Regions from separate parts of the Syntrophomonas sp. UBA1041 genome, predicted to be linked through region 3. Evidence: riboswitches for the same ligand, from Rfam matches in the RefSeq annotation. Region 3 holds a riboswitch; each other region holds the start of a gene.
The links. A riboswitch is a leader RNA that binds a small molecule or an ion and turns the genes downstream of it on or off. The one in region 3 is predicted to bind molybdenum cofactor.

Region 1 (7,916 bases), on a different contig from region 3:
GGTGTGCCCGCATTGTAATGAGAAAATTGAGATCTTCGGCAAGAGTCAGGGCGCCAAAGTTGCCCGTGAGACCGGGGTGGAATTTCTGGGCGGCCTGTCCTGGGATGGGCATTTCAATGCCCTGGTGGATGAAGGAAAAATAGAAGAATACCGTTCACAAGAAATGGATGCCATCGCCGCCCGGATTATGGAGCAGCTGCCTTAACGGTTAAACGGTTTGGGGTGGGGGATATCAATGAAAATCTATTCATGGAACGTCAATGGCATTCGTTCAGTATTTAACAAAGGCTTTATCGAATGGCTGCAGTCGGAAGCTCCGGATATACTGTGCCTGCAGGAGACCAAGGCCAGCCCTGAGCAACTGCACCAGTCCTTGCTGGAAGTGCCGGGATACAGAAGTTATTGGAATATTGGCGCCAGGAAGGGATACAGTGGGGTGGCCACGTATGTGCGGGAGACTCCGCTGGAATGCCTGGTCAGCACCGGGGTGGAACTCCTCGATGTCGAAGGTCGCCTGATTGTAACCAGGCATCCGCAATTCACCTTATTGAACATATACTTTCCCAATGGGCAGATGAGCAATGAGCGTTTGCAGTATAAGCTGCAGTTCTATGAAGCCTTGATGGATTACTGTGAAGATTTGAAAAAAGCTGAACCCTATTTGATTATCTGCGGGGACTTCAATACCGCGCACCGTGCGATCGACCTCAAGAATCCTAAAAATAATGAGAAGCGCTCGGGTTTTCTGCCCGAAGAAAGGGAAGTCCTGGATCGTTTTTTAGAGCGGGGCTATGTAGACGTTTTCCGCCACCTGTACCCTGAGAAAGTCCAATACTCCTGGTGGGATTACCGCACCCGCGCCCGGGAGCGCAATGCCGGCTGGCGCATTGATTACTTCTATGTCAGCCAGCCCTTGCTCCCCAGGATTACTGATTGTGCCATATTTGATCAGGTCACTGGATCTGACCATTGCCCCATTGCTCTGTACCTAAAATAAGAAAACCAGGGAGAACCAACCCCTGATGCGGCTCACCAACACGTGGTTGTTATTTGCAAAAAACGGTGCTGCGATTTTGGGGCCGGTTAGAGAGTCTGCCCGGCACAGTGCCACATTTTCAGGGCAATTTGTTTGTCGGTTTGTTGAACAGTATAACCCCTGGGGAATCGCAACTATAGTTTACGAATGAGCCGCTGGAAATTAAAAAAGGGGTACGAATTCCTGTCATGGATGTATATAATTAAACTATAGACATGCATCCAATACATTAGATAACAACCAAAACATGAAATCGAATAATGTGTCAAGGTTGCAGGAATCGAAATGGAGGAGTTATCATGGCAACCAAACTGTTATTAGAATTAAAAAACTTGCTTGCTGATCTGGCCTCCACCTTGATTCTGGGCAAGAATAAAGATGCGGCCTGTTTGGCCTTGAAATTGTCAGAAAAGAGCAAAGCCCTGGCAGAGGAACTGGTTAAATAGCGGTGGTCAGGAAGGCCATCTGTTAAGACTGACATAACATAACATAACAGAATAAATACAAGACGAACCACGAAGGTCGGCCCCTGTTACAATGGTCGTTCTGTGGTTTCTTTTTTTTCATTCAAATGTTATTATGAAGCAGAAAAAGGACAGTTCTAAGATGATCGTGCCGGTTGTTGCTTCAGAAAACTCAATTATCAACCAATAATCGACAAGCGGAGGGAAGATTTTGAAAATCGCTGTGATTGACGGTCAAGGGGGCGGGATCGGCCGCTTAATTATTGAAAAGCTGCGCAAGGAATTTGGACAAGAAGTATATATTATCGGGGTGGGAACCAATGCGGTGGCTACATCGGTCATGTTGAAAGCCGGAGCGAATGACGGGGCCAGTGGGGAAAACTCGGTGGTTTGGTGTGCTTCACGGGTCGATATGATTGCCGGTTCGGTAGCCGTAATTGTTGCTAACAGCTACGCCGGGGAATTGACGCCGCGCATGGCTGAAGCCGTTGCATCTTCTCCGGCCATGAAGATATTGATACCCATGAATCGCTGTAATATAGAAATCAGCAGCAGTCAGGATGAGCCTTTGCCCCTTCAGGTAGATCAACTGGTAGCCAGAGTTCGAGCTCATTGCCAGATGTGCCAAGATGCCGACAGGTAGAGAATGAAAGGTGGTTTATTATATGTGTAAAGACATGACCCCGTTAGAGTTAGCCATACAATTCCACGGCCATATCTGTCCCGGTTTATTGATGGGAGTTCGAGCCTCTCAGTTGGCTATGCAGCATCTTGACCTGAAGCGGGACCAGGATGAAGATGTTGTGGCCATTGTGGAAACGGATTCCTGTGGCGTAGATGCCTTGCAGGCCATTCTGGGTTGTACCTTCGGCAAAGGCAATTTAATTTTTAAAGATTATGGGAAAGCGGTCTATACCGTAATTAACCGCCAGGATGGCCGGGCGGTGCGAATTGTTCAGCGAAGATCAGCCTCTAGCGGGAAAACCGGACAGCGTTATCGTGAGCTCAAAGGCCGTGAAGATCTTAATCCGGCTGAAAAGGAAGAAATGGAGCAAGTTCTGCAAGAACTGTTTGAGCAGTTGATGACCTGCCCTTATGAAGAGCTGTTTGACTGGCAGGATGTTGATGTAAAACTGCCTCCTAAAGCCAGTCTATATTCGACCCTGACCTGCAGCAATTGCCAAGAAGGGGTCATGGAAACGAGGGCGGTTGAAACAGCGGATGGAGTATTATGCATACCCTGTTTTGACCTGCAAAGGAGGTAAGTGGTTATGTGTGAAGCCAATGTCTACCTGCTGCGCGACGGGCAGGAAGAACTCTTGATGGAAAAGGTGGACAGGGTTATTCCCGGTGAAGAACACACCTTGTTTATGGAGAATATATTTGGGGAACGCAAGATCATCAAGGCTCGTATCCGTGAACTGGAACTGGTGCACCACCGCATCATAATTGAAGAGATCCCTCAGCGAACCGTGGTTAGGGAAGAAGAATTGTGGCTGGAACCGGATACCGACCACGGCCATTTTCATGAAGGTGAAGAAGTCGGATTGAAGCTGTTTAAGGGATATAATATGCAGCCCCAAAAAGATGCCGATTTGGGGGGCGTAAAGGCTTTTATGGCCAATAGCGGGGGGAGACGCGATCTGCAGATTCACCATCATGAAGGTCAGTATATGCTTCATCCCGGGCAGGAAGCTGACGGACTGATTCAGGTGATCGTCCAGCAGTCTGGAAACAAGGAATTGTATGCCAAAATCCTGGTTGAAATTGGTCATCACCATCATCATCACATTGAGGCCGTAGGTCTGCCGGTGGAGATCGTACCCAGCGGATACAGCCATGCCCGCATCGGCGAATATTATGAGGTGCAGTTATTAACAAATGGCCAGCCTCTGGCGGGTGTTGAAATAAAGGCCACCTATGCCGGCGCCGGTGGTCGGGAATACCCGAGGCGGCAAAAGACAGACCATCTAGGTCAGGCCAAATTCTTTTTATCAGCACGAGGGCACTATCTTTTTTCCGCTGAACATGATGGCATAATAAGCACTTTTACCCTGGTCAAAGGTGTTTAAATTTAATTTTCCTCGTTAAGGGGAGATACTGGAAATAGTCTTATCAGATTAAAGTCATTAAAAAACCATGAAGTTGTAACGGGATGAAACCGAAACGCTTCATGGTTTTATTTTGACTGGGCGAGGTGTTTCCCATGTCCATCTTTACACCCGCAGCCAAGGTTTACAACTGATTTACTTGCCTGAATGCAACCGAAACCTTTGTTATTAAATTGCAACGCTCTATTGCAGGAAAAATATTTAGCAGGTAGAATATATAAATTAGAATAGATGAATTAGAATAGATAGTTAACATCATTTTATGAATTACAATTAAATAATTCTCCAAGCCAACAGACCTAAGGCTTTCGCAAAGCTATGGTTAATTGGCCGGGGTATAATTGGAAACGATTATGCCTTCCCGTATTGTGAGTAGGAGATGTCTTGGTACGGCAGACGTTAGCGCTATAATGCGCCTGCTTAGCTTTTTGTGTTTAATTACCCGGCCTCTCTACGAGTCCGGGTTTTTAGTTGTTTTTTCGTGTAATCGTAATCGGCCTGAAGGAGCACATATGCACGAATTGTCTTTAATAGCGGGGATGATGGATTTGATCCGCAACAGCGCAGACAAAAACCAGATCACACAAATAAGCCGTATCAAACTGGTTGTCGGCAAGCTTTCCATGGCCCTGCCGCATAGCCTCAGCTTCGCTTTTGAAACCCTGGCTCAAGAAGAGCTGTTTAAAGATGCGGAATTGCTGATCGAAGAAAGGGAGATCTGTTGTCAGTGCCAGCAATGTCAGCAACAATACGTTGCTGAGATGCCGTCCCGGCTTTTCTGCCCTTACTGCGGGAGCAGTGACACTCAGATGCTTACCGGACGGGAATTATTTATCGAATTCTACGAAGGGGATTAATGAGAAATGGCTCAAATTCGTATGGAAACCAATATTTTGGGAGCTAATGATATGCTGGCCGCAAAGAACCGCCGCATCTTCAAAGAGGCCGGAATGTTGGTGGTCAATTTGATGAGTTCGCCCGGTTCGGGAAAGACCACCCTGTTGGAAAAAACCATTGAAGGTATCAAAGGGCGCATCAGGCTGGGCGTAATCGAAGGCGATCTGTACACTGATCAGGATGCCATGCGCATTGAAAACAAGGGCGTGGAAGTGGTGCAGATCAATACCGAGGGTACCTGCCATCTGGATGCAAGCATGGTGGAAAAGGCCTGGCGCCGCCTGGCCCATCATCCCATCCAACTGTTATTTATAGAAAATGTAGGCAATCTGGTATGCCCGGCCGAGTTTGACCTGGGCGAACATTTTAAGGTCGTGGTTTTGAGTACCACCGAGGGTCATGACAAAGTATTAAAATATCCCCTGGTTTTCAACCAGGCCAGGGCAGTGGTACTCAATAAAATAGACCTTTTGCCATATACAGATTTTGACATGGATGCTTTCAGCAGGGACCTGCAACTGGTAAATCCTATGGTTAAAGTTTTTCGAGTTTCAGGTCGCACTGGTGAAGGAATAGATCAATGGAACCAATGGTTGTTAGAGGAGGTGGGAAAGCAGCACTTTTAAAGCCAAGCTAGATTAGAGAGAAAAATAGTGATTGGGATTATATGGCAGCTTATTCACAAAATTTGTTTCGGGGGGAATAGGTAAATGCCTACCAAACTAAGCAGACGTGATTTTATACGTCTTTGTGCCGGAAGTGCGGCAGCGATATCAATGACGCCATTGCTGGCACCACTACTTACCGAGGCGGCTGAAGCAGGTGCGCCCCCGGTAATCTGGCTGCAAGGGGCCGGCTGTACCGGATGCTCAGTATCTTTACTCAACACCGTACATCCTGACATACAAAAGGTTTTATTAGAGGTTATCAGCTTACGTTATCATCCCAATATATCCGGGGCCGCTGGGGATTTGGCCATGGAGGAAGGGATCTTTAAAGTCGCCGAAGAGTACAAGGGGAAATTCTATCTGGTAGTTGAAGGGGCGGTCCCCACTGGTGCAAACGGAAAATTCTGTATGGTTGGGGAAAGAGACGGGCACCACATTACTTTCGTAGACCTGGTAAAAGAAGTGGGCAGCAAAGCCGCAGCCATTTTGAACTTCGGAACCTGTTCAGCATACGGCGGAATTCCAGCTACTCCGCCCAATCCTACCGGCTGTAAATCGGTTCCCGATATTGTGAAAAACGTTCCTTATATAAATGTACCCGGTTGTCCTCCGCATCCCGATTGGATGGTGGGTACTATTGCCCATGTATTGCTATACAATGATATACCTGAGCTGGATCGCTTTGGCAGGCCGACCATGTTCTTTAAGGATATCATTCATGACAATTGCCCCAGAAGGCAATATTTCGACAACGCCATATTTGCCAAGAACTTGAGTGAACCGGGATGTCTTCTGGAAGTAGGATGCAAAGGTCCTATCGCTCACTGTGACTCTACCACCCGCCTGTGGAATGGCGGTACAAACTGGTGTATCAAATCAGGTGCACCCTGCCTGGCTTGCACCGAACCACAATTTCCCGGCTGGCCGGTATATGCGCGTGTGCCTGAGATGCCTATCGCTCCTGGTATTACCGCTACCACTGATCAGATCGGGATTGTGCTGGGGGCAGCTACCGCAGTCGGCATTGGCGGACATTTAGCCGGCAATATCGCCACCGGGCGTATTGGCCCTAAAAAGCACAGTGATGAGAAGGATGGTGACAACTAATGGCGCAGAAAATCATAATAGATCCCGTAACTCGTATAGAAGGACATCTGAAGGTGGAAGTAGAGGTTGAAAACGGGGCAGTCATAGACGCCCGCACCAGTGGCACTCTTTTCCGGGGACTGGAACTGATCATGCGCGGCCGGGATCCCCGGGATGCTCAGCAGATTATGCAGCGCATTTGCGGGGTATGTCCTACCGCTCATGCCACCGCCGGCACCCTGGCTCTGGATGATGCTTTTGGTATCCAACCGCCTCCAAACGGAAGGATTATACGCAATCTGATCTTCGGAGCCAATTATATACAATCCCACATTCTGCATTTTTTCCATCTGGCGGCTCTGGACTATGTCAAGGCCCCGGAAGGGGTTATGCCGTTGAATCCTCAATACGCCGGGGATTACAGGCTGCCTGCCGACATCAACGCTCAGGCGGTGAATAACTACCTGAAAGCCCTGGAAATGCGCCGCAAAGCCCAGGAGATGCTGGCCATCTGGGGCGGCAAAATGCCGCATGTTCAGGCCATCGTTCCCGGCGGGGTTACCGAACTGCCTGACACTCAAAAAATTTATGAATTCCTGGTGCGCCTGGAAGAACTGACTGATTTTATAAACAATGTATATGTTCCTACCGTGAAGGCGGTGGCGGGAGTATATTCAGATTGGTTCGATATCGGGCGCGGCTGCATGAATATGCTGGCTTACGGCGGATTCCCTCTCGAAGAAGGGGAGGACCATATTAAAAAACAGAAATTCTTCCCCAGCGGGGTGTATGTACGCGGACAGTACAAAGAACTCGATCCTTCGTTGATAACAGAAGAAGTCAAATACTCCTGGTATAAGGATGACACCGGCGGCAACAGTCCGGATATGGCAGTAGTCGAACCCGATGCGGATAAGACAAACGCTTATTCCTGGCTGAAAGCCCCGCGCTACAACGGAGAACCCATGGAAGTAGGGCCTCTGGCCCGCCAGTGGGTGCTCAAGCAAAAAGACCTGGTGGAAATGGGTCCCAATAAGGCTTTTTCCGTTATGGGACGTCACTTTGCCAGGGCGGTGGAGACCTCAGCCATGGCGGCTGCCATGAAAGAATGGGCATTGCAATTGAAGCCGGGCGAACCGGTAGCTGCTCCGCACAAGATACCTGCAGACGCACTGGGTATGGGCCTCACTGAAGGTTCCCGCGGAGCCCTGGGACACTGGCATAAAATCGAGCATGAACGCACCAAGGTATTGAACGCCGTGGTTCCTACTACATGGAACGCCGGTCCCAGGGATGTAAACAATGTGGCCGGGCCGATGGAGCAGGCTATTATGGGGGCGCCTTTGGCAGATCCGGCCAATCCCATTGAAGTGGTTCGAATCATCAGATCAATGGACCCCTGTCTCGGGTGCGCCATCCATGTTATGACTCCGGACAAGAAACAGATCAGCCAGTTCATCGTAAACTAGGGGGTGTTGATAAATGAAAAAAATGGAAAACCGGCACTCCATAGCTATTCGATTGTTTCACTGGAGTAATATGATCAGTATTACCCTGCTGATTCTGACCGGGTTCTATATTCATGCGCCCAACAGCTTCAGGTGGCTGTTTTCAAACATGGATACCCCCCGTATGCTCCATTTTGCCATGGCCT
Region 2 (7,916 bases), on a different contig from region 3:
TCGCCAGTGCCTCTACCTCGTCCTGCGGGCTGGGGAGCGCCGCAATGGAAATAGCGGCGGGTTGCTCCGGAAAAGTGCGGTGGGGATAGGCGTAAAGCTCTCTTTCCAGGTGCATCAGTTCAGGGCTGAGCTTGCCGGGGTTCTTGACCGTAATTATATGTTCTTCCAAACCCGCATTTTTAGCCTGATCATGCCAGCGGCTATAGTAATAGCGGGAAAGCGCGAAAATTTCCCGGTCCCGATCCTCGCCTCCCAACTCCATGGTGAGGCTTATGGCCGTGGAAACAGCGGTTTTCATGAGCTGTTCAATCAGCTTCAGGGTGCTGGGCGAGAAGGTAGTGAAATTGTCGATCCAAACCCGGGCCCGGCTTAAAAAACGCGATTGGGGAAAGCGTTCGATAACCAGATTTAAATAATCTTCGCTGTCCACATAATGATCCTGGAGGTGAGCGTTGAATTTATGGTATAGCAGAGAAATGTCATGCAGTTTGCTTTTTAATAATGTATCGTCAGATAGGCTGCGGGCGCATTCATAAAGAACCCCGCTGTCCACGGCGGATCCTTTTAATTCAGCCAGGATCTGACTGCATTGCTCGATGAAGCCGGGCTGCCGGCAGGCCTGGCGATAAACCGTGAACTGCTCCTCACAAGCGGAGATCACCTTTTTCAGTACCATGTATCGCCCCTGCTGGCTGAGAAGAACCCGGGTGCGCCCCCCGGCTTCATTCAAGACCCTGGCGCCGAGTCGGCTGGGGCTCAGTACCTCAAGTCTCATTATGCCGGGAAGATCGAGTTGATTGATCACTTCCCGCTCGGCCTGCAGGGTGAACTGCTCCGGCACCAGCAGGATCACGGGGTCATCCCGGTTGAGATTCAGCTCCTCCCGGATCTCAGCCATTACCTGCCGGGTCTTGCCCTGACCGCAGCGCCCCATTATATAACGGATGGCCAAACCCTCATCCCCTTAAACTCAATAGTTTTTTTTTATCATACTGGTTTCTCATTCCAGCAACAAGTGGGGCGCGCGGGAGAACGAAGCAGGCCTAGGTTCATCGCCAAATGATCCGTGGCGCGGTGCGGGGTGGTATCCGGTGATACTGGTATTTGGGGTAGCCTATCAGCATAGCGCCAAAAGCCTTGTGGCCTTCGGGCAGGGCCAATTCCTGCATAAGTGGCGGGAAGGTTTCGGCAGCCGCCCCGACAAATCCGGCCCAGCAAGCGCCTACGCCCATAGAATACGCCGCCAATTCCAAATAAGTCAACGCTATGGTGCAAGATCCTTGGGAAACATGAATATCTTCAGGCGCATGGGCTATAATCAGATGCGGAGCATTGCGGCATATGGTATCAATCCCCTTATCCCAGGCATAGCACACGGCCTCCATGTGCATCACCGCGGCTATCTGGGGCATATGTTCGATAATATAGCGCATCCAATCCACTACCAGGCCTGCAATATGGCGCACCTGGTGTTTATCTGCAACGACCAGCCAATGAACCGGCTGCATGTTGTGGCCGGAAGGGGCATAAGCGGAAACATCAATTAGTTTTTCCAGGATGGCACGATCAACGCTCTTGTCTTTGAAACTGCGGATAGAGCGCCGTGATTTTAAAAGATGCTCCACCTGAGCGGGGGCAGGAAGCAGACCGGGATCAACCGGCACACAATCAACGGAATTTACGGTTTTTACAGATATGGCCTGGTGCGGACAAACCGCCACACAATGGCCGCAGCGCAGGCAAAACTGTTCGGCTCTTTTTACTGATCTCGGGAAGGCGTCCAGTTCTCTGAATACAATAAGTCTGGCCGGACATTCGGCGGCGCAAATACGGTCGCGTTTGCATTTGGTCTGATCGACGGTTAAAAAGCTCAATGAACTCTCCCCTTATCTATGTATCTTGACACCGCATGGTGTTCTCCCCATTATAGCACGGGCTTGCTTTGGCAGAATACCGTCCTGACAGCCGGGGCGGCCTGTTTGTTTTTTCCAAGATGATCTGCCGCGTCTCCCCATGATGATCGGTCAGGTTGGGGATGATGCCCCGGTTGACTATTGCATGAGATCTCCAGGAGGTGTATGATTACGAATAAGTAATGAATAATAATTTTCAGTCTTCACTCTCCGAGTCTCATTGCCTGAATAGATATGGTATTGAGACCGACAGGGTTCAACGGGAAACGGTTGGGCCTCCCATTGTGGAAAGGAGTCCGGTAGGAAGGCTTTAGTTGGATTTGCCTTTTAGCCAGCCCTTTTTGCAAGGTCTGGCTTTTTGAATTCTGAAACAGTCTATGACCGGTTTCAGACCCCGGCCCTGAGAATTAATGATATCAAATGATACATCCGGCATTCAGAAGAATATCTATTTTCATTAGTTAATTCTATTTTTTAGGTGAACAAAACCATGAAGGTTTACCCCTAAGGGGCAGCGCTTTCATGGTTTTTTTTATTCTATTTCCCCCAAATCTGTTTAACCCGTCAAAGCATGGTTTGACGGGTCTATCTCCAACAACGCTCCTGATGGGGCTTATCTGCATATTGGTTTGATGCATGTTGATAAAAGGGAGGTTGAGAAACAAGATGAACCGTCCAGCCCGATATGAAGGAGGTGTTATGATTTAAACCCAGGTTACAGTACTTCATCAAAAGGAGGTAGGATATGAGTACAGCAGTAATCCAAGGCATCATTAATGTAACCGGCGATTGTAAAGCCTGTGACCATTGCACGTCCATATGTCCCACCGGCGCCATCAGCGGACTGCTGGGACAGAAACACAAAATCAATCATAATCTTTGCATCAACTGCGGACAATGCTTGATCAGCTGCCCTTTTGGCAAGATCGAGGATGTCAGCCGGGTTGATGAGGTGAAGAAGGCTCTCGCCAATCCCCAGAAGTATGTGGTGGTTCAGGAAGCGCCCGCGGTTAGAGTAGCCCTGGGCGAGGAGTTCAGCCTGGAACCCGGCGCCAATGTGAAAGGCAAAATGCATGCCGCTTTGCGCAGACTCGGTTTCAATCAGGTATATGACACCGAGTTTGCCGCCGACCTTACCATCATGGAGGAAGGAACCGAATTAATAAACCGGGTGTTCAACGCCCTGGGGGTGGCCGGCAACGAACATAGCGGGCCGCTGCCCCAGTTCACTTCCTGCTGTCCGGCCTGGATCAAATATGCTGAAGATCAGTATCCGCTTGTACTGCCCCATTTGTCGTCGGCCAAATCTCCCCAGCAGATGTTCGGAGCGGTGGCCAAGACTTACGCTGCTGAAAGACTGAATGTTGATCCCGTGAATATGTATGTTGTCTCGGTAATGCCATGCACCGCCAAGAAGTATGAATGTGATCGTCCCGAGTTTATCGCCAGCGGATATAAAGATGTCGATGTGGTCATTACCACCAGAGAACTGGCCCAGCTGATCAAAGATGCCGGCATAGAATTCCTGAATCTTCCCGAGGAAGCAGCGGATAGCCTGATCGGTTCTTCAACCGGCGCGGCCACCATATTTGGAGTAACCGGCGGTGTCATGGAGGCGGCTTTAAGAACCGCCTATGAATTATTGAGCGGCCAGTCACTGGATAATGTTGAATTCAAGGCGGTTAGAGGCCTACAGTCGGTCAGAGAGGCGACGGTGGAGATACCCGTCAAGTCTCTGGGCAAAACCCTGCCTGTCAATGTAGCTATCGTAACCGGAACCAAATATGTTGGCAAGCTGATTGAGGATGTGCTGGCAGGTCGCAGCAAATATCATTTTATAGAAGTCATGAACTGTCCCGGAGGGTGTATCAACGGCGGTGGCCAGCCCATCCGAAGAGAAATGATTTAGGAGGGAAAGGGAATGAAGTTTTTCACCGAAAGTGAAGGCATGACCAGACGGCAGTTTTTTAAGGGAGCGGGCATGCTGACCGTGGCCGCCGTATTCCTCGGTGTTTTCAGTAAATTGGGATTTGATGCTCTGGCTGCCAACACCGACTACATTGAAAAAAGAGCCGCCGGAATGTATGCTTTGGATGAAAAGATGACCCTCAGAAAGTCGCATGAAAATCCGGAAATCGCCCAGATTTACAAGGATTTTCTTTCGCCGGGCGAAGTAAAGCCGGTTAGCGAAAAGGCCCATCATCTGCTGCATACCAAATACGGCCAAGACATCCCCGATTTCATCGCTGAGTTGAAAAGCGGAGCCCATGAAGCTGCATAATTAGGAGGGAAACGAATGAGCAGTACTAAAGGCAAGGTCTTAAAACACGGTGCCCAAACCCGGACCATGCACTGGGTGCATTTGATCGCTTTTACCATTCTTGGTCTGACTGGTGTCGGTTTTTACTGGGATATCAATATTATCGGCAATATATTCGGCGGATTCGGCAATGCTTCGCTGGTGCACAGATGGGCCGGAGTCGTTTTTACCGCTGCCCCCGCCCTTTATATTCTGCTGAATTTTGACCGGTTTTCCCGCTTCATTGACACCATAACCCACTTTTCCAAAGAAGATTTTCAATGGTTAAAAGTAATGGGTGGATATCTCCCTTTTATTAAGGTGGATAAAGCTCCTCCCCAGGATAAATACAATGCCGGCCAAAAAATGTTGGGAGTGATGATCATCTTCGGTTGTATTCTGATCATACTGACCGGTTTTCCCATGTGGATATGGCGCCATAGTCTGCCGCCGGCATTCCTGGGCTTTTGCTATAATGTGCATTTTTGGACCGCGATCATTATGATCTTATTAGTCGGCGGCCATTTCTTCCTGGCAGCCATCCATCCCAAATCCAGAGTGGAGTTTGCTTCGATGATGCTGGACGGCTATATCGATGCTGAAATTACCGCCCATCACAACCAAAAGTGGTATGCTGAGCTTAAAGAAACCAGTTGATTAAAACTGCACCAACACATTGCGAAAAAGCGGTCTGCTTCCATTCAGACCGCTTTTTTCAGCAGAGGGCAGCGGGCTGGAAAACAAGGCCATCCCTGCGGCTGTGCCCGCCGATTTCCTGCCAAACTCGAACACCAGGGAGCAGAGACGGCTGGTTGGCCATTCCACCCTGTCAATGATCAAAGTCAAACTTTATTCTCTTCTGCTGCAATGATAAAAAATGCATGACGATACCGATCATGGCAAAGAACCCAAAATAGCCGCAGACGGGTAAGACAATGGCTATTAGCTCTTTAAAGCCGGCAATACTCCCCATGAAAGCCGCCACCATCAATACTGGTATCAGAATGCTTCCCTTTATATTTTTGATTTTCTTGATGCGGAAAGTTACCCCAAAAAGACAAGATAATGAACTCCCAAACATTCCGCAAAGCAGAAGAACTGCATAGACCAGTCCCCAAACAGGATGTATTTTTTGGGCAAGAGTAAGCATGGGAAGTTCTGCATCTGCCAGCATAGGTTGATTCAAAATCAAAGGGAGCAAAATGCAGACGAATACAATCATTAATTGAACCGCCCCCTGAAAAATCCCTTTATGAATAGCTTTATCTTCTTTTACATCTGTTGCAATCGGCACCAGTATGGACATGACTACCATCATGTTATAGGAAACAAACACAATCGCGGCAAACAGCCAGTTTCCAAGCAAAGGATTTGCCCCGGAAAACGGTCGGGCAACCATATTGCTTCCATCAAAATATATAAATGATAAAATACCAGAGATCATAGCCACCACAATCAAGAGAGGAACTGTAATACTAAATGCAGTCAAGACCCCTCTAGCTTCCCACAGTGCTACTACCCCCAGAGAGATAGCCATGAGTGCATTTCCCATGATTGTTGGGATGCCGAAGATCTGATGCAGCAGGGCTCCAGCTCCCGCTGTCATAATAACGACAACATCAAACAAGAAAAAAATAAATACCCCGCCAAATACTGCGCGGAGCCAGGTTTTTTCTTTTCTTACAATGATTTTGTCAAACTCTGTAATTCCTGTTCGGTTTGAAATTTTCATAACAAAGCCGCTAAGCAGCAATAGCATCAGGATGGCAAGGAACATTCCTATCAGTCCGAAACCTCCAAATACTGCAAAGAACTGCATAAGTTCCTGTCCTGATACAAAACCAGCGCCCAATAAACTTCCTGTAAAGGCCATGGCAATCTCTCGCGAGGTTATACTCTTCATGTGCTCTAAATTACTCATATCCCTTTTTGCCCATGGCATTATCGGTACCATATTGAAGAGCCGGGCTGCCGTAGGGCCCGGGGAGCCAAACGGCCCGCGACCAATGCCATTTGAGCCCAGCTTACCTCTTCCTGAGGACGAAAGTTTCCGGCTGAATCAGGGGTTAGCAACCCCAATCCAGATACCAGGCCTACATAATTGGGTTTATTGGCGCTGATTTGCCCAACATCCCGGAAGGGGGTGTCAATGCGGTTGGGCATCTCGGCTATTTCCTGGAAGCCCAGACTATTAACCAGCCAGATGGCCAGATCTTCCCGGCTAAGGGGCTGATCGGGCAAGAACGCCCCGGCAGATGGAATGATGCCACGTTGTATGGCCAGCTTAAAAACACTCAAATCGGGATCATCTTGGGGAATATCGGCCAGGGAAACCTCTATCTGCTGTTCATCTTCCCGGTAGTCTCGTGGATTGGTGGCCACGACCAGAACCTTCAAGATTTCCCGCCGGGTCATGGCCTTATCCGGCTGCACGGTGTCAGAAAGCAGGCCATTATTGTTTAATAATGATAAGGCCGGTGCTGCCCAGTGGGCACTCCAGGGTTCAGATTTATCCTTGGATAGCTGTGATAGTTGAGAATTGTTAAGGACTTCCCCGGTTACGGCATTAAATACCGTATAGGGAATTAAGTAGGCCGGGATGCTCTCTCCAAGAGTCATATACTGTTCGTCTCTGGCCAGGATGTAACTGAACTTGAGGCTCTCCGCCGACCAGAGCTTATCTTTAATCATTTGTGGATCCTGCAAATGAGGCAGTACTTCACACTGCACCGGGCGCCACTGCTTCAAATAGGCTCTTATTTTACCATTGCTTCCATCCAGGGTAATGTTAATACCATCCCTGTTAAACGGAATTCCGTTAACCAAACGCACAAACTGGTAATGATAATAGCCCCGGTCATCTTCCCAATTGGTTTGGCAAAATGCCACCTGCTCAACCTTGTCAGGGTCAAATTTCCGGATAGCCGCCTGGGCCAAATCTTTGCCTTTGGCATAGGTCATGACCGGCTCAGAGCTTATTCCATCATAGTCCTCGTCGCTAAACCCGATTACTTTTCCGGTAAAGGCATTGACCTCTACCCGCAAATGGCTATGATGCTTTTCAGGATCTTGCAGGCTGTAGGACCAGTGTTCCTCCCGGATTCCGCCCCCGCTAGAGCCTCCGCTCCCACTTTTGCGGATTTGGTCTGTGTACCCCATTAGGCTAAAGAAATCCCGGGCGGCTTGCATAGCCACCTCCGGGTTTACATATGCCTCAGGTTCAAGGGGTTCGTTAAGGGCCGGGGCGTTAATTACGGGTACAAAAGCCTGTTCATACAGGCGGGGAATCGCATCACCCTGCCGCCTGCCCCGGTAATCCAGGAAATGACCAGTCCGAGCATCGACTAGCGGTGCATTTATATTCAGGCGATAGGCGGGAACCACCCGTCCGGTCCTTTGGCCCATGGAATCTTGTTCGTCTATATAGCATGGAATCAACTCTATCTGTTCTTGTAACTTATTGGCCATATCGGCTGCCGGTATCAAGTCGTTCCCAGCCGGAAGCTCAAGTTCGTGCCAACTGCAGGCGTATTGGGTGACCGCACCGGTATAAGCGTTAACCCCCACGCTAATACTGTCAAAGTCGATGGCTGCTCCATTAACCAGCCGCTGCCAGTTAAAAATATAGCACAAGTTCAGATTGCGACTGGGAAAAGGTGCAACCATGTCATCTCGAAGCTGAATCTGGGCGTATTTTTGGGGCT
Region 3 (7,916 bases):
GTTACAGAGGTTTTAGGCGCCAGATCGATGCCCAGGTCTTGCGTTTTCAATTCGGTAACCGGTTTTTTGCCGGCCGCCAGAACCGCCTTAAGACCGGGTATGGGTGCGGGGTTGATTTCCGGCAGCACCGCTATTACAGCAGGGAGCTCCACCTTTACTGTCTGCAGGCAGTCATCCAGTATACGGACGGCAGTCAAGGTGTTTCCGCTGATCTCAATTTTACCTGCCGAGGTAACTACCGGCAGGTCTAACAGTGCGCCAATGCGGGGTGCGGTCTGCCTGGCGTAGGTGTCGCTGGCTCCTTCCGCACAGATGATAAGGCTCACATCCGGCATTCTTTTTATGGCAGCCGCCAAGGCTCTGGCAGTGCCGGCGCCATCGGCCTGACCGGCTTGCTGGTCGTTTATATACCAGGCTTCGTCGAGTCCCCTGGATAGCGCATCTTTGAGCGACGGTTTCGCCTCTGCAGTGCCGAAGGTAAGTCCTATTGCCTTGCCATTCAGTGAAGCGGCGGCCTGAACTGCTGCTTCAATGGCATTTTTGTCATAGTCGCTGATTTTTCCCTTGGCTTTGCTCAAATCAACCGTCAAATCAGTATTAATTCTAATATCCGCTTCATCAACTACCCATTTGTAACAGGCGATAACTTGGGACATAATAACACCTCCTCTTGGTTCTGTTCACCATCTCCTGTATACTCTGTGCGGAAATGGCCGATCATCTATAAATATTTAATTGCTGTCACTATACCATATTTCTAGTAAATATCGGAAGAATAGGTTTGCCCCCGATTAAAAGGCGCCCCCTTTCACACTGCGATGGAGTGCGGTCTTGGGGGAACGGCAGAAATCTATCAATAGGCTCAGTGTCAAGCAAGATAAAACCACCAGAACTATGTCAAAGGTAAAATTAAACAAGAACAGCTGCTTGGCGGTATCAGCCTGTCCGTTCCCTACCAGCGGCATAGGAAATTGCAGCAGGCCAATCAGCATCACCGCCCAGAAAAGCCGCAAACCTGACTCAACTTCTTTTACTCCCCGCCTCTTTATATACACCAGTACGGAAACGCCCGTTGCCAAACCGTAAGAAAATATCAAAAACCAGAGACTCCTGGGCAGATATTTCTCCCTTAAGGATGACCAAGCGGTGAATCTGTCAAATTCGCTCACCGGTTTCTCAATGTCCGCCCTTTGATATTTGCCCAGCACAGTTGAAGTAGTAAAGGCATGATCCGCAGTGTATTGCATTCCTGCCGCCAGCCTTTGCGGATGGGTAATATAAAACCGGACCAGATCAGCATTGCTGATTTTATTATAGAATTCTTCCCTGGTTATATCACTGAGGGGAACATATCTGACATATTCCCGCTCTTCCAAAAAAGCGTGTTTTCCCGCGTCTGCTGCCATGTCGGGACTTAATCCCAGATCAAGCAGGTCTTGAGCGGGGTTGGGGGAATCCTTTAATATTCCGTAAAACAACGAATTATAACGGGTATACTCACTCATCTGCTTATTGGTATAAGCATATCCCAGCGAATATGCGACCAGAATAAGGGAAAAAATTCCGAACAGCCATACTTGACGCGGTTTCAACAACCCCCGGTTTTCTCTCCACAGATTTATGAGCATGAGTATAATAACCGGCAGGGCTGATATAACCTGCAATTTGGAGCCCAGAAACAGAAAGGCCGCCGCGAATATAGGCACCATGGTGAGGAATATGGTATTTGCCGATTTTACTATATGGCGGTGATAAATATAGTAAAGCCATGCCGCGATATACAACGCCAGTGTGGTTATCATCATGGGCTCCCCGTACAAACTGTTGAACCACACCAGGTAATTGCCGTCCAAAAACACAAAAAAGGCTATCAATACGAATAACGTTAATTTCAACCGGTTTTTCACATTAAGGTGCTTGAATATTACATAAAAGGCGCACGAGTACATGATTACATAGGCAGCAGCCAAATATGCGGTTTTAAAAGTATCCTTTCCCAATAACAGGCATATTGAGTTTATCAAAGTGATCAGATAAGCCATGCTGGTGGCGCTTAGGCGCTTAAGCAGGTTGGGGGCGCTGACCGCAGAGATTCTGTATTCGGTTACCGGGTAGTCCAGGAACCTGACAAAACCGGGGTCATTAATCTGCTCCGGTTTGAGTTCCAGGCCGGAAACATTCATGACCCTGTCAAAATCGCCCTGATCGGCTACCCCGGGCTGAGGGCTTTGGCAAAGCACGTAGGCTATGATCAATAAACCCACCAGCCCCAATACGACCCATAAATACTTCAACAAATTATATCTTCTCATCTCAACCTTCTTCTATTTCTAAAAAACCTTATGCAAATCTAAACCAAGCAATTTTTCCGGGCGCTGCCCGTCACAGGTCAGATAAAGGGCAAAACCGGCATACAAGTTCAAACAAATACTATGCATAGTTTATCCATTTATGGGAAAAATACACTAGTAGTCTACAGAATTGCTCAGACACAGATTGGATTGATTCAAATTGAGTTTTAACCGAGAAGGTTTGTGGATATATGCAGGTTGAGGCCAAATATCAGAAATATAAGATTCTGGTTTTATATCTGGGGTACGGCGGCCTTACCACACTGATCAATATATTGGCCTATTCCGGCCTGGCCAAACTGGCGGGTTTACCTTACCTGAAGGCCAATCTCATAGCCTGGATCTTGTCGGTATTATTCGCTTATGCCACCAATCATCTCTTTGTTTTTGAGAGCAAAGCCCGGGGGTTGTTTCCCATTTTGGGACAATGTCTGGCCTTTTTTGGCTGCCGCCTGTTCTCCGGTCTGCTGGACATGACAATAATGTATGTGATGATCGATGTGCTTCACTCCAATGATTTATTGACCAAAATAATCTCCAATATAATCGTGGTCATATCCAATTACCTGTTTAGCAAGCACATAGTATTTCAAGATAAAGGTCAAGGAGAAGTGCTGTAATGAAACAAATATCGATTGTAGTGCCCTGTTATAATGAACAGGAGGTTTTGCCATATTTCTATGCCGAGGTGTCAAAACTGGCTGCGGATATGGCGTTTGTGGCATTTGAATTCGTTTTTGTCGATGACGGTTCACAGGACTGCACCCTGCCCCTAATTAAAGATTTACAGCGCCGGGATCAGCGGGTTAAATATCTGTCTTTTTCTCGTAATTTCGGAAAAGAATCGGCCATCTATGCGGGTCTTAAAAACGCCCGGGGTGATTATGTGGCTATCATGGATGCTGACCTGCAGGATCCGCCCATGCTGATCAAGGATATGTACCTTATCATAAAGCATGAAGGCTATGACTGTGTTGCCACCAGAAGAACCACCCGCAAAGGCGAGCCGCCGGTGAGGTCGTTTTTCGCCAGGCAATTCTACCGCATAATCAATACTATCTCCAATATTGAATTGGTGGATGGAGCCCGGGATTTCAGGCTGATGAGCCGCCAAATGGTGGATTCCATTCTGCAGATCTGTGAATATAACCGTTTTTCCAAAGGTATTTTCGCCTGGGTAGGTTTTAAAACCAAGTGGATGGAATATGACAATCAGGAAAGAGCTGCCGGCCAGACTAAATGGTCGTTTTGGAAGCTCTATTCTTATTCACTGGATGGGATCATGGCCTTTTCCACCACTCCGTTGGCGTTGTCTTCGGTGATAGGATTGGTTTTTTTCTTGGTATCTTTTGTAATGATTGTAGCCATGGCCGCTAAATACCTATTATGGGGCGGTTCTATATACGGGTGGCCCTTTATGGTCTGTATTCTGCTGTTTATTACCGGGATTCAGCTGTTTTGCACCGGCATAGTCGGCCAATATGTTTCCAGAACCTATTTGGAAACCAAGCGCAGGCCCATTTACATCGTCAAGGAATACAGTGACGAATGCCACTGAAGCCAAGAATCAATTGGTATTAATAAGAAATTTACGGGTTAGCCGGCAAATCTTAACCGTAGTTAACGAGTAATATGTTACATCCCCGTTTATCAATATTAAGCGGGGATTTATTTTCGCTCACTATCAGTTTACTTAAATATAGCGAACCAGCTCTAACCGCCTTTTATCATTGGCTGATTCGTGCCATTTTTTCCGCATATGCATTTAGATGATTAAAATTTATGTTGAGGCATTACCAGCCCTTGCAACGTTGCGTATCCTCCTCATGTATGATTCAGTGGGGATTACGCTTGCCTGCCGTCAAGGGTGAAACGCCCCTCCCCTCCATCTCGGGAGGGTTTGTTGTTGTTAGCATATATAATGTTTGGTTATATATAATATTATTAGAAGGAATATAAATTTATATGCAGAACTATAATAGTTGGTGCAATGAATTCATTTTTCCGCTTATAAACAAATGCTTTTATTAAGCTGAAATGTTTTCATTATTCCAGCCGCTAAGATAACGGTATTAAAGGAGGTGAGAAAGTGCTTTCAAGTGCAGGGTTTATGTCAACCACAAAGCGTTTAATGTGACATGCTTCATATGAACCGGTGGTTCGTTTTGTTTCAAACTACAGTGCCAAAAATGGAGAATTAAACCAATGGGAGCCTTTCTCAACCTATCCGCTATGCCGGTATGACTGCTTTTCATTCTAATACCAGCTACTGGCCCGGTTGAAGGTGATGAATCCATATAGCCTTTCAGGAATTTGCTCTCCTATGTTCACTGTTGAAACAGTACTGCTTTAACCCTGTATACTCGCATAATAGTCAAAATTTAATATGTCTTACGCTGACTCCAGAGCTGATTCCCCTAAAGCGACAGCCATTGGGGATTTAGCCGCGGTAAATCTGGAAACGGTTTTATCTCCCTTGCTTGGAAAAGAGTCATCTACCGGAACAGTTTTCTCAGTCTCCAAGATCTGATTATGAAGGTTATGAGTCCTGAGGCAAACTGCTACTTCATTCTTGGCTTTTCAGGCAAGGAGGAAGCCGCACCAAACTGCGGCTTTATGGTCAGTGTACATCCTGTGACCAGCCTCCTGATTAAAGTTAGGAGGTTTTCGTTTTAGGGCGGACACCTTAAAAAGTTTGGTCAGGACCGCATAGCAAGATTCGCAGGCTTAATAATTTTAGTGACAAGCTAGTCCAAATGTAATCTAGAATCTCACAATGGCAGTAATCATCATTCCTTTGCATCGCAATGATTTGAATGGGGGGAAGAGAATGAACGGCAAAATAACCCGCCGTCAGTTTATAAAAAGAGGCGGAGCTACGGTTGCAGCTGCAAGTTTAGGGTCGGCTTTGGGTTTTAATCTCATTGTTTCTGCAGCGGTAATCAAAGAACTGCGCACAAAAAATGTTAGTCCGGTACCAACTGTTTGTCCTTATTGCGGTTCTGGATGCGGTCTGGTAGTTTATGCGGAAAAAAAGGATGATAAATTTGTTAAGTTATTGAGCGTGGTTGGAGACCCTGATAATCCGGTTAATGAAGGATGCGCCTGTCCCAAAGGTTCAGCCATGTTTAATCTGAGAGAAATATATGAACCTGAAACCGGAAAGCAGATCATCAATCCCAGGAGGGTAGCAAAGCCTTTATACAGGGCTCCTGGATCAGAGAAATGGGAAGAAAAAGAGTGGGATTGGATTTTGGATGAAATCGCCCAGCGGATCAAGCAGACCCGCGATGAGAGTTTCATTCACAAAGAGACATTGTCTGATGGAAGTGAAGTAATCGTTAACCGGACCGAAAAAATAGCCTCAATTGGAGGATCAGCCCTGGACAATGAGGAATGCTATCTACTATCCAAGATGATGCGCTCGCTGGGTGTAGTTTACCTGGAAACTCAGGCCCGGCTCTGCCATTCACCATCTGTGGGCGGCCTGGCTCCTTCCTTCGGACGAGGAGTGATGACCAACTCCATGATTGACATGAAAAATACCAACTGTGCTTTAATCATGGGCAGCAACTTGGCCGAAAACCATCCCATCGGTATGAAATGGCTGAACAAGGGGCGTTTTGATCCTAAACGCCAGACCAAAATAATCAGTGTAGATCCCCGTTTCACACGAACTGCCGCAGTGGCCGATCTTTATTGTCCTATGCGTTCTGGCACCGATATCGCCTTCCTGGGCGGCATGATCAAGTATATTCTGGACAACGAGCTCTATCACCATGATTATGTGGTCAATTATACCAATGCAGCTTTCCTTGTCAGAGATGATTATGAGTTTAAAGACGGTTTCTTTTCCGGTTGGAACGAAACTAAGCAAAGTTACGATGTTAGCAGCTGGGATTATCAATACGATGAAAACAACAATATCTTGAAGGATGAAACCCTGCAGCACCCGCGTAGCGTTTTCCAACTCATGAAGCAACACTATTCTCGTTATGACATCGATACGGTATGCAAAATAACCGGATCTCCCCAAAGCAAGTACCGGGAGGTCTTGAAAATGTTTTGCGCAACTTCTGCTCCGGATAAGACGGGCTGCATATGCTATGCCATGGGAATTACCCAGCATACGGTGGGTAGTGAAAACATCCGGGCTTTTGCCATTGTACAGTTATTGTTGGGAAATATCGGACGCCCCGGTGGAGGAATCAATGCCTTGCGCGGTGAAAACAACGTTCAAGGCGCCACCGACATGGCTTTGCTGTATCACATTCTGCCCGGCTATATCGATTCACCCACTGACAGCGCTGATTATAAAGATCTCATTTCTTATATCCGCAAGACCACCCCGGGTGCAGGCAATCTGCAATTCAGCAATTTGAAAGAATTCCGGGCTTTGGCAGCGTCTGGCATCAAACATTCCGGCTGGCGAATACACACTTCCAAGTGGATTGTCAGTCTGCTCAAGGCCTGGTATGGGGATGCCGCTACCGAAGACAACGATTTTGCATATCACTATATACCCAAACGTCAGGATACCAAAAATTATTCGCACATCGGCTTATTCGAAGCCATGCACAGAGGCGAAATCGATGGCCTGTTCGTAAACGGCTCCAATCCGGTAGTGGGCGGCCCCAATGCCAATAAGGAGCAGGAAGCTCTCACTAAACTTAAATGGTTTGTCTGCATCGATCTGTGGCTACACGAAACCGCCGAATTCTGGAGCCACAAAGCCTGGGAAAGACCGGTAGAGAATGAAAAGGTAAAGCAGCTCACTCCACAAGACATTCAGACTGAAGCTTTCTTCCTGCCAGCCGCAGCTGTCTATGAAAAAGAAGGCACAGCTGCTTCCACCAGCCGGATGGTTCAGTTCCGCTGGAAGGGTGCTGACCCGGTCGGTGAATCCAAAGCCGACCTGTGGATTTATAATGAGCTGGTCAAACGAGTTCAAAAGCTCTATGAAGGCAGTACCCGTTCTGAAGACGAACCCATCACCAAATTAACCTGGGATTATGATGGTCAACATGGCGAAGAAGAACCCGATATTATGAAAGTGGCCAATGAATTGTGCGGCTTCCAGGTAGCCAGCGGCAAGCCTGTTGAGGGTTTTGCCCTGTTGAAAGATGACGGTTCCACCACCTGCGGGTGCTGGGTATACTGCGGAGCCACCACCTGGAAAGATGGCAAGATGTTTTATAAAGCACAGTCACGTAAGAAAGAAGATCCCGGTAATTTGGGCCTGTTTCCCGAGTGGGGCTGGGCCTGGCCGATGAACCGCCGTATTGTTTACAACCGCTGCTCGGTGCAGCCTGATGGCATTAACCCCTGGCCCGGCGATGATGACCGCAGGTTGGTTTGGTGGGATGCCGGCGCCGATGCCGGCGGTTCCTGGACCGGCCTGGACGTACCAGACATTAGCAAGACTACCGGACCTGACAAGCCGGCTTTTAATGATCCATTTATCATGCGTCCTGAAGGCAAAGGCTGCATCTTCGCCGCCAAAACCTCGATGAAAGACGGTCCTTTCCCTGAGCATTACGAGCCCTGGGAAAGCCCTGTAGCTCC

Region 1: linked by a shared signal. The riboswitch ahead of hypA (hydrogenase maturation nickel metallochaperone HypA) and the one ahead of fdnG (formate dehydrogenase-N subunit alpha) in region 3 are both predicted to bind molybdenum cofactor.
Region 2: linked by a shared signal. The riboswitch ahead of B2633_RS11760 ([FeFe] hydrogenase, group A) and the one ahead of fdnG (formate dehydrogenase-N subunit alpha) in region 3 are both predicted to bind molybdenum cofactor.

What each region holds. Positions count from the first base shown of each region.
Region 1 covers NZ_DCEA01000017.1:136,581-144,496, forward strand. Annotated here, with positions in the region: gene B2633_RS04210 (Mrp/NBP35 family ATP-binding protein) at 1-205, shown strand, start outside; gene B2633_RS04215 (exodeoxyribonuclease III) at 236-997, shown strand; gene B2633_RS04220 (hypothetical protein) at 1,336-1,482, shown strand; gene B2633_RS04225 (DUF3842 family protein) at 1,712-2,143, shown strand; gene B2633_RS04230 (FmdE family protein) at 2,166-2,765, shown strand; gene B2633_RS04235 (CooT family nickel-binding protein) at 2,772-3,572, shown strand; molybdenum cofactor riboswitch at 3,883-4,006, shown strand; gene hypA (hydrogenase maturation nickel metallochaperone HypA) at 4,124-4,468, shown strand; gene hypB (hydrogenase nickel incorporation protein HypB) at 4,475-5,134, shown strand; gene B2633_RS04250 (hydrogenase small subunit) at 5,219-6,283, shown strand; gene B2633_RS04255 (nickel-dependent hydrogenase large subunit) at 6,283-7,731, shown strand; gene cybH (Ni/Fe-hydrogenase, b-type cytochrome subunit) at 7,745-7,916, shown strand, end outside.
Region 2 covers NZ_DCEA01000074.1:3,338-11,253, reverse strand. Annotated here, with positions in the region: gene addB (helicase-exonuclease AddAB subunit AddB) at 1-952, opposite strand, end outside; gene B2633_RS11765 (nitroreductase family protein) at 1,050-1,874, opposite strand; molybdenum cofactor riboswitch at 2,108-2,224, shown strand; gene B2633_RS11760 ([FeFe] hydrogenase, group A) at 2,659-3,822, shown strand; gene B2633_RS11755 (iron hydrogenase small subunit) at 3,835-4,194, shown strand; gene B2633_RS11750 (formate dehydrogenase subunit gamma) at 4,210-4,869, shown strand; gene B2633_RS11745 (hypothetical protein) at 4,870-5,058, opposite strand; gene B2633_RS11740 (YkvI family membrane protein) at 5,042-6,133, opposite strand; gene B2633_RS11735 (YcdB/YcdC domain-containing protein) at 6,154-7,916, opposite strand, start outside.
Region 3 covers NZ_DCEA01000068.1:69,231-77,146, forward strand. Annotated here, with positions in the region: gene B2633_RS10355 (electron transfer flavoprotein subunit beta/FixA family protein) at 1-656, opposite strand, end outside; gene wsfD (glycan biosynthesis hexose transferase WsfD) at 792-2,312, opposite strand; gene B2633_RS10365 (GtrA family protein) at 2,543-2,971, shown strand; gene B2633_RS10370 (glycosyltransferase family 2 protein) at 2,971-3,909, shown strand; molybdenum cofactor riboswitch at 4,740-4,858, shown strand; gene fdnG (formate dehydrogenase-N subunit alpha) at 5,182-7,916, shown strand, end outside.